DNA from 3 places in the Allobosea sp. NPDC003192 genome. Region 3 is predicted to be linked to each of the others. Evidence: predicted binding sites of a transcription regulator. Region 3 holds the regulator's gene; each other region holds the start of a gene.

Region 1 (3,271 bases), on a different contig from region 3:
TCGAGACGCAGGAGGGCGAGCGCTGGCTGTCCTGGGTCGAGACCATCGTCCCGGTCGCCGCCGGCCAGACGGTGCTGCAGCGTGTCGGCCGCGAGATCAGCGGGCGCATCGCCGCCGAAACCGCGCTGGAGGAGGCGCGCAGCCGGGCCGAGGAGGCCAGCGCCGCCAAGTCGCGCTTCCTCGCGACCGTCAGCCATGAGTTCCGTACCCCGCTCAACGGCATCCTGGGGATGGCCGACCTGCTCGGCGACACCAGGCTCGATCCGGAGCAGAACACCTACGTCAAGGCGCTGCGGAGCTCGGGTGAGGCTCTGCTCGGCCTGGTCGACGACATCCTCGACTTCGCCAAGGTCGAGGCCGGCAAGCTCGAACTCACGCAGGCGCCGTTCGATCCGGTCGGCCTGATCGAGGACGTCACCGAGCTGATGGCGCCGCGCGCCCAGGCGAAGGGCATCGAGATCTCCGCGCTGCTTGGCCCGGACCTGCCGGGGAAGCTCGTCGGTGATGCCGAGCGCCTGCGTCAGATCCTGCTCAATCTCGTCGGCAATGCCGTGAAGTTCACGCAAGAGGGCGGCGTCGGCATCGAGGCGGACAGCACCGCCGGCGAATTCGTCGTCGCCATCGCCGACACCGGCCCGGGCATCCCGGCGGAGCGCCTGGCGACGATCTTCGAGGAGTTCGAGCAGGGTGGGATGAGCGGTCATCGCGACCAGGCCGGTACCGGCCTCGGCCTTGCCATCGCCCGCCGGCTCGCTCGGGCCATGGGCGGAAAGATCGAAGCGAGTAATCGCGACGGGGGCGGCGCACTGTTCCGGCTGAGCCTGCCCCTGCGGGCCGATGCAGGCGCAAGCGCGTCTCCCGCTGCACCTGGCTGGCAGGGGCGGCGCATCCTGGTGGCATCTTCGGCGCCGTTCAGCGCCACTCATATTGTCGCCTGTCTCGAACGCAGGGGTGCCAAGGTTCTGCGGGTGGGCGATCATGCACAGGCTCTCGCCGAGCTTGCTGGCGAGCCGCGCCTGTCCGCGGTGCTGGTCGATCGCAACCTGCCGGGCGGTGCGGTCGAGGCGCTGGCCTCTGCAGCACGGCGGGCCGGTGTCGCCGATATCGTGATCATGCTGGCGCCGGCCGAGCGCCGCAACTTCGGCTCGCCCTATGCCGCCGGCTTCTCCGGCTTCCTCGTCAAGCCGGTTCGGGCCCGCTCGCTGCAGGTACGGCTCGATCCGGTCGAGCGTTCGCAGGAGGTGGTCATGGCGCCGCCGGCGGCCGATGCGTCGGCGCAACCGCCGGCCGCCGGCCTGCGGGTCCTTGTTGCAGAGGACAACGAGATCAATGCGCTGTTGCTGACCCGCACCCTGGAGCGATTCGGTTGCAGTGCGATCTGGGCGCGCGACGGCGGTGAGGCCGTCCGCCTGATCGAGGAGGCGCGCTCAGGCAAGGCGAAAGGCTTCGATCTCGCCTTGCTCGATGTCCGCATGCCGGTGCTGGACGGGTTGGCCGTCGCCCGCCGAATCCGCACGGCCGAGAAAGCATCCGGCTCGAGCCGGCTGCCCATCGTCGCCGTCACGGCCAATACGGCGGAGGAGGACCGGCGCGAGGCGCTCGCCGCCGGCATGGACGATTGCCTGGCTAAGCCGCTCTCGCGCGAACAGTTGCGTGGCTGGATCGATCGCGTTTCGCAGGTGCGAACGGTCGAAATCCTGTCAGCCTGAGCCATCCTAGACCAACAGGCGGTTGGCTTCGTCATCGCAGTGACGTAGTTTTGTCGCGATCCCGTAAGACGGTCGGCGCAGAGCTGTCATGCGCCGATCCGGGATCGCAGGGGCCAGACCGTCTATGACGCACGACGTTTTTCAGGGTTCTCGTCAGCCGGCAAAGCAGAAGCTGGCCGGCCAGGCCCTGTTGCAGCGTTTCTCCCCCTCGAACCTGCTGGCTGCCGGCAAGCAGCTCGGCGGCTTCGCCTTTCCCGGCGCCGACGCTCTCTCCGGCACGCTCGGTCGCTCCGGCACGCTCGAAGTCAGGCTGGCGCGCGGGCCGCGCGAGATCTGGCGGGCGCAGCGCCTGCGCTATCGCGTCTTCTACCAGGAGATGTCGGCCAAGCCCGATGTGATCTCGCGCATGTTCCGCCGCGACGCTGATCGCTTCGACGCTGTCTGCGACCATCTTCTCGTCATCGACCATGCCGCACGTGGCCGTTTCGGCGGGATCAAGCCCAAGGTCGTCGGCACCTACCGGCTGATGCGCGAGCAGGCCGTGGCCAAGCTCGGCGGTTTCTACACCCAGTCCGAATTCGACATCGCACCGCTGCTGGCGCGTCATCCCGAGATGCGCTTCCTGGAGCTCGGCCGCTCCTGCGTGCTGAAACCCTATCGCACCAAGAAGACGGTCGAGCTGCTCTGGCACGGCATCTGGGCCTATTGCCGGCATCACCGTATCGACGCGATGTTCGGTTGTGCCAGCTTCGACGGCATCGACCCCGACATGCTGGCGCTGCCGCTCAGCTTCATCCACCATCATGCCACCGCCCAGGGCGACTGGCGCGTCGTGGCGCAACCCGACCGGCATGTCGCGATGGACCGCCTGCCAGCCGGCATGGTCGATGCCAAGCTGGCGTTGAAGTGCCTGCCGCCGCTGGTGAAGGGCTATCTGCGCCTCGGTGCCCGTTTCGGCTCCGGCGCCGTGATCGACAAACAGTTCGGCACGACCGACATCCTGGTCATCCTGCCGGTTTCCGCCATCGACCGGCGCTATCTCGACTATCTCGACGGCGAGGCCGGGCGCTACGCCGCCTGAGTCGGGCTCATTCGCCCGCGGCAGCGAGGTCGCGCAGCGCTTGCCGGTACTCCGGATAACGGAAGGCATAGCCGAGCTCGCGCTTCACCAGCGCATTCGAGACCCGCTTGTTCTCGCCGTAGAAGCTCGCAGCCATCGGTGAGAGCTTGGCGGGGTCGAACGGGGTTTCCGGCGGCGGTGTGAGCCCGGTGACTTCTGCTGCGAAGCTGACGACATCCTGCGGCGGCGCCGGCTCGTCATCGGTGACGTTGTAGATTGCTCCCGCGCGCGGCCTTTCGATCGAGGCCATCAGGACGCCGGCAATGTCGTCGACATGGATGCGGTTGAAGACCTGGCTGGGCTTGATCAGCCGGTTGGCGGTGCCGGCCCGCAATTTGGTGATCGGATTGCGGCCGGGGCCATAGATGCCGGAGAGGCGGAAGATCTGGACCGGCTTGCCGCTGCGCTCGCCGAAGGCGAGCCAATCCTGCTCGATCTCCAG
Region 2 (3,271 bases), on a different contig from region 3:
TGTCGCGATCCCCTCGAGATCATAGGAAGCGGGCTTGCCGTCCTTGGTCACGGTGATGGCGCCAACGATCGTCGCGGGTTTCTTCGTCGCGTCGATCTCGAGGATGCGCGAAGGTGTATAGGCGCTGTCGGTGACGCTGAAGAGCCGGCCCGGCAGTTCGGGATGGGCAGCGAGGCCCGAGAGCGCGCCCCAGCCGAGCGGAGCGCCGTCGACATCGGCCGAGACGAGGGTCGGGTAGGTGGCCGGACCCTCGCTGCGCTCATAGATCGTCACGGCCGAGCGCGCGCCACCCTTTTCCCCGAGATCGGCCTCGGAGGCAGAGACGAAGAGATTGCGCCGCGGGATGGCGAGCAGGCCTTCAGGCGCAATGCCGCCGGGCAGCGCCTGCAGGAAGCGCGGGGCCTTGCCCGGCCCCTCATCCTTGAAGACGAGCACGAGCGAGGCGCGCTCCAGCCCGACGAAGAACAGGCGCTCGCCATTGTAGGTGCCGACCTCGATGCCCTCCGGCTCGCTACCCTTGGCAGCCGAGCGGCGCTCGGGATAGTGGCCGAGGCGGATGGCGATATGGTCGACCATGTTGCCGGAATCGAATTCGACCGTGCCGTCCTTGCGGAAGATGGTGAAGCCGCGCGAGCCGCCCTTCCAGTCGCCCTCATTGGCGGTGACGAAGCGGTCATTGTCGAGCCAGCGCACGGCATCGGGCTCGCGGCGGACGCCCTTCAGCTCCTCGACCGGCTTGATCTGGCCGTCGCGGGTCTTGTCGATGTTCTTGAGGTCGACGGCACCCGCGGGGAAATGCGCGACGAGCTTGCCGGTCTTCGTATCGACCACGGCGATGTGGTTGTTCTCCTGCAGCGTCACCACGGCGAGGCCATCCTGGTTGACGTCGACGAATTCCGGCTCCGGATCGGTCGGCTCGACCGCGGCAATGCCGGTGAGCTCGACGATCTGCTTCGAGCCGCAATCGGCCTCACCGTCCTTGATGCCGATCAGCGTGAGATTGCCGCCGGGAAGCTGCGGCAAGTCGCCCTTGTTCAGTTTCTCGTCGCGTTCGTTCTCGATGACGATGGCGAGCTTGCCCTTGTCCTTGGTCAGGGTGATCGAATCCGGCTGCCCGCCGAGTTCGCATTTCGCCACGACCTGCCTGGTCTTGAGGTCGATGGTGGCGAGGTGGCCGGCCGGCTCCTTGAAGTTGTCGCCCGAGGTGACGACGACGGCGAAGGCGCGCTCGCCGAGAATGACGACCGAGGTCGGCTCGCCGCCGACCGGAATGAAGCCACCGGGCTTGGGCGCGTTGGCCGTGGTGATGTCGACGAGCCCGACCGCCTTCTGCTCGGCGTCGGTATAGGCGAGCAGGGTTCCGGCTTCGTTGGCCGTGATGATCTCGGACACCGTCTTCTTTTTCGTGTCGCGATCGGCCGGCAGATTCAGGGGCACCTGGAAGGTGGCGATGCGGTTGAAGTTCGGCTCGGCCAGGGCGGTGCCGGCGAGCAGGAAGGTCGCGAGGGCGGCGAGGGCGAAGGGCTTGCGCATGAGAGGATCCTGTCCCGCATCTGGCATCGAGCGGCAGGTCCTCCGGCTAGTCAGGACATACGACAGTTGCGTGACAAGCCGTCGCAAACGAAGGCCGCCGCGGAGCCATCCGCAGCGGCCTTGCAAGATATTCGAGCAGGTCAGCGCAGCGCAGCCTCGGCACCGGCTGCTTCCGCGACCGACTTCTTCAGGCCGATCACTTCGAGCTCGGTGACAACCGCGACCGCCGCGGCCTGGGTCAGCACGAAGGCAATGCCGAGCGTGGTCGGCGCGAACCAGCCGGCGACCAGGATCAGGACGCTGTCGACGACCCAGAGGATGTTGATGCCGATCACCGCGTAGACGGCGAGCCGCGGCAAGCGCACCCGGCTGGCGAAGAAGGCGAGCGCAGCGGCACAGGGCAACAGCAAAAGGCCGGCGCCGCGCAGGAATTCCTGGGGGAAGCCGAGCAGGCCGGAGAGCGCGCCGGCTCCAGTGCTGAGCAGCAGGCCGGTGGCGGCACAGGCGGCGGCGTCGAGAGCGAGGGCGTTGCGCAGGAAACGCGAGGACTGGATAAAGGCCATGGTCGTTCTCCGGTTCGGGCCCGCTTGACCGGCGGGCCGTTGCTGATGGAGCTCATGCTGACGAAGCCAAGGCGGCCGGTCGATTAAGCCAGAGGTAATTGGATGGCGGCTCGGCTGCGGCTAGCTTGCCTGCCATGAACAAGCATTCGCAGCCCGCGATCGGGCATCTCATCCGCGACTGGCGCCAGCTGCGCCGTCTCAGCCAGCTCGACCTCGCGCTCGAAGCCGAGATCTCGCAGAAGCATCTCAGCTTCGTCGAGAGCGGTCGCTCGGTCCCGAGCCGCGACATGGTCCTGCTGCTCTCCGAGCATCTCGGCGTGCCATTGCGCGAGCGCAACGCGCTCCTGCTCGCCGCAGGCTACGCGCCGGTCTATCTCGAACGCTCGCTGGAAGATCCCGGCCTGCAGGCGGCCCGCAGCGCGATCGACCTGCTGCTCAAGGGGCACGAGCCCTACCCGGCCGTCGCCGTCGACCGGCACTGGACCCTGCTCGCCGCGAACGCGATGATCGCGCCGATGCTCGCGGTCGTCGAGGACGCCGACCTGCTGCGTCCTCCTGTCAACGTGCTCCGGCTCAGCCTGCACCCGCGCGGGCTCGCTCCGGCGATCCTCAACCTCGTGGAGTGGCGCGGCCATCTGATCGCAAGGCTGCGCCAACAGATCCGCGCCACCGCCGATCCGCTGCTCGCCGAACTCCTGACCGAGTTGCTGAGCTATCCGGTCCCGGCTGCGCCGACCGTAGAAGGCAAACCGCAGGAGGAAACGGAGCCGCCGATCGTGCTGCCCTTGCACTTGCGGCTGGGCGAGACCCTGCTCTCGCTGATCTCGACCACGACGGTGTTCGGCACGCCTGTCGACGTCACCTTGTCTGAACTGGCGCTGGAGACCTTCTTCCCGGCCGACGAGGCGACGGGACAGACACTGCGGGCGATCGCAGCCGATGTGTCGAAAGGTGCGGGAACCTGACTTGCCCGGCGACGTTGTCCTCCCGACCGGGCGCTGCGGCGCCCTCCCCGATCCAAGAGGAATACGTCCATGGGCAGCACGACCGACAAGATCAAGGGCCTGGCCAACGAAGCCGCCGGTAACGTCAAGCAGGCCGCCGGCAAGGCGCTGAACAAGCCCGGGCTGCAGGCCGAAGGCATCGCGCAGGAGCGCAAGGGCGAAGCCCAGCAG
Region 3 (3,271 bases):
AGCCTGGACCGACGAACGCGTCGAACTGCTCAAGAAGCTCTGGAATGACGGCCTGAGCGCGAGCCAGATCGCGGCGGAACTCGGCAATGTCACGCGCAACGCCGTCATCGGGAAGGTTCATCGGCTCGGCCTGTCCGGCCGGGCCAAGAGCCCGGGCTCGGCGACGCCGCGTCCGCGCAAGCCTGCCGCCCGTCCGCCGAGCCATCCGGCTGGCCATCAGAGCGGCGGCGCCGGGCTGACCCGCGGCAATACCGCCCTCGCCCCACAGTTCTCGCCCGAGATCGAAGCGGAGGCGCAGGTCGAGCGCGCGCCGGCGCCGTCCGAAGACGTGGTGGTGCCGTTTTCCGAGCGGGTCACGATCATGGACCTGCGCGAATACATGTGCCGCTGGCCGATGGGCGATCCGACTTCGCCGGAATTCCGCTTTTGCGGCGGCCGCAGCGCGACCGGCCTGCCCTATTGCGCCTATCACGCCCGCATCGCCTACCAGCCGGCAGCGGATCGCCGCCGCGACCGCAGCAAGGTCGCCCGCGCCTGACGACAGGCACTCGCGAAACGTTTACGGAAGCCGGCCTGTGGGCCGGCTTTTTCATGACCAGGGCTGGCAGGAGGACGTGATGGCTACGATCGCGATCTATCTCGGCGCGGCCTTGGCCGAGATCGCCGGCTGCTTTGCCTTCTGGGCCTGGCTGAAGCTCGACAAGCCGGTCTGGTGGCTGCTGCCAGGCCTCGTCTTTCTCGCAACCTTCGCCTGGCTGCTGACGCTGGTCGACAGCCCCGCCGCCGGGCGCGCCTTCGCCGCCTATGGCGGCGTCTACATCGTGGCGTCTCTGGCCTGGATGGCGCTGGTCGAGAAGGTCGCGCCCGACCGTTACGACCTGGCCGGCGCGGCGCTCTGCCTTGCCGGCGCGGCTGTCGTCATCGCCGCACCGCGCTGACGAACGCGATCAACCCCGCGCAAACGTCTCGTCGAAGGCGTAGCCGGCGCCGCGCACCGTACGCAGCGGATCCTTGGCGTTGGCCGGGGTGATCGCCTTGCGCAGGCGCCCGACATGGACGTCGACGGTGCGCTCGTCGATATAGACGTCGCGGCCCCAGACGGCGTCGAGCAGCTGCGCCCGCGAATAGACCCGGCCCGGCGCCTGCATCAGGAATTCGAGCAGGCGGAACTCGGTCGGGCCGAGATGCAGTTCGGCACCAGCCCGGCGGACGCGCCGCGTCGTGCGGTCGAGCTCGAGATCGCCGGCCGCGAGCAGGCCGGCGACATGGCCGGGCTTGGCGCGGCGCAGCAGCGCCTGGATGCGGGCGATCAGCTCGGGCAGCGAGAACGGCTTGACGACATAATCATCAGCGCCGGTAGCGAGGCCGCGCACGCGCTCGGTCTCCTCGCCGCGGGCAGTCAGCATGATGATCGGCACGCGCTCGGTGTCGCGGCGGGTGCGCAGGCGCCGGCAGAGCTCGATGCCGGAGAGGCCGGGCAGCATCCAGTCGAGCAGGACGAGGTCCGGCGTATGGTCGCGCAGATGCAGTTCGGCGTCGTCGCCGCGCGCCACGCTGTCGACCTCGAAGCCCTCGGCCTCGAGATTGTAGCGCAGGAGCAGGGTGAGCGGCTCCTCGTCCTCGACGATCAGGATGCGTGCGGGCATGTCAGGGTCCGTTCAAGCCCCGCCGGTTCAGCCATTGGCCGCCGGCAGGTCGACGAGGATGTTGGTGGTGTCGAGCTTCGGCCGGCTCTCGTCGATCGACTGGCCGGTAACGAGATAGTGGATGGTCTCGGCGATGTTGGTGGTGTGGTCGCCGATGCGCTCGACGTTCTTGGCGCAGAACAGGAGATGCGTGCAGAAGGTGATGTTGCGCGGGTCCTCCATCATGTAGGTGAGGAGCTCGCGGAACAGCGAGGTATAGAGCGCGTCGATCTCATCGTCGCGGCGCCAGACCTCCATCGCCTTCTGCTCGTTGCTCGCAGCGTAGGCGTCGAGCACGTCCTTGAGCTGGGCCTGGACCAGGCGGCTCATATGCTCGAGCCCGACCACGGCGCGATGTGGCGGCGAGAACTGGCCAGAGATCGCGACGGCGCGCTTGGCGATGTTCTTGGCGAGATCGCCGACGCGCTCGATATCGGCCGCGATGCGGATCGCCGAGATCAGCTCGCGTAGGTCGTTGGCGAGCGGCTGGCGCCGGGCAATGGTCAGCACCGCCTTCTCCTCGACATCGCGCTGGAGATTGTCGAGGCGCTGGTCGGCGCTGATGATCTTCTGGGCGAGCGCGGTGTCGCGGCGCACCAGCGCGACCGTCGAGTCGCCGAGCATGCGCTCGGACATGCCGCCCATCTCGGCGAGGCTGCGGCGCAGGCCCTCGAGATCGGCATCATAGGAGCGGACGATATGGTCGGACATCGGGGCGTATCCTTCGGGGCTGCCGACGATTTCAGGATGTCAGCCGAAACGGCCGGTGACGTAGTCCTGCGTCTGCTTCTTGTGCGGGTTCATGAAGATGGTGTTGGTGGCGTCGAATTCGATCACCTCACCGAGATACATGAAGGCGGTGTACTGCGAGATGCGCGCCGCCTGCTGCATGTTGTGGGTGACGATGACGATGGTGAAGTCGCTCTTCAGCTGCTCGAGCAGGTCCTCGATCTTGCCGGTCGAGATCGGGTCGAGCGCCGAGGTCGGCTCGTCGAACAGGATGACCTCGGGCTTCTGGGCGATGGTGCGGGCGATGCACAGGCGCTGCTGCTGGCCGCCGGACAGGCCCATGCCGGAGCTCCTCAGCTTGTCCTTGACCTCGTCCCAGAGGGCGGCGCGGCGCAGTGCGCCCTCGACGCGATCGTCGAGCTCCGACTTCGGCGGCTTCTCATAGAGGCGGATGCCGAAGGCGACGTTGTCGTAGATCGACATCGGGAACGGCGTCGGCTTCTGGAAGACCATGCCGATGCGCGAGCGCAGTTCGTTCACGTCGACATTGTTGGAGATGATGTTGCGGCCGTCGAGCAGGATCTCGCCGGTGGCGCGCTGCTCGGGATAGAGCGAATAGATGCGGTTGAAGATGCGCAGCAGGGTCGACTTACCGCAGCCGGACGGGCCGATCAGCGCCGTGACGTGGCGGTCGCGGAAATCGAGATTGATGTTCTTCAGCGCCTTGTGCTCGCCGTAGTAGAAATCGAGGTTCTTGACGGCGATGCGGACGGGAGCCTCGGCGTCCAGCGACTGCGGGCTCAGTTCCAGGGTCGAGAGCATCTGCATGGTCCTTCCGATCGGACGCTGTTCACTTG

The links. The regulator PhoB, encoded in region 3, activates phosphate uptake and scavenging genes when phosphate is short. The targets are predictions, from matches to a motif close to TGTCATNNANCTGTCAT.
Region 1: the regulator PhoB is predicted to act here: its motif matches at 1,739-1,755, upstream of olsB (l-ornithine N(alpha)-acyltransferase).
Region 2: the regulator PhoB is predicted to act here: its motif matches at 1,593-1,609, upstream of ACQKLX_RS16685 (esterase-like activity of phytase family protein).

What each region holds. Positions count from the first base shown of each region.
Region 1 covers NZ_JBNNPK010000011.1:157,435-160,705, forward strand. The annotation lists gene ACQKLX_RS16580 (response regulator) at 1-1,709, shown strand, start outside; gene olsB (l-ornithine N(alpha)-acyltransferase) at 1,834-2,790, shown strand; gene ACQKLX_RS16590 (SDR family oxidoreductase) at 2,798-3,271, opposite strand, start outside.
Region 2 covers NZ_JBNNPK010000011.1:176,461-179,731, reverse strand. The annotation lists gene ACQKLX_RS16685 (esterase-like activity of phytase family protein) at 1-1,533, opposite strand, end outside; gene ACQKLX_RS16680 (hypothetical protein) at 1,674-2,096, opposite strand; gene ACQKLX_RS16675 (helix-turn-helix domain-containing protein) at 2,231-3,061, shown strand; gene ACQKLX_RS16670 (CsbD family protein) at 3,131-3,271, shown strand, end outside.
Region 3 covers NZ_JBNNPK010000015.1:148,175-151,445, reverse strand. The annotation lists gene ACQKLX_RS20160 (GcrA family cell cycle regulator) at 1-538, shown strand, start outside; gene ACQKLX_RS20155 (YnfA family protein) at 618-938, shown strand; gene phoB (phosphate regulon transcriptional regulator PhoB) at 948-1,646, opposite strand; gene phoU (phosphate signaling complex protein PhoU) at 1,674-2,396, opposite strand; gene pstB (phosphate ABC transporter ATP-binding protein PstB) at 2,436-3,242, opposite strand; gene pstA (phosphate ABC transporter permease PstA) at 3,265-3,271, opposite strand, start outside.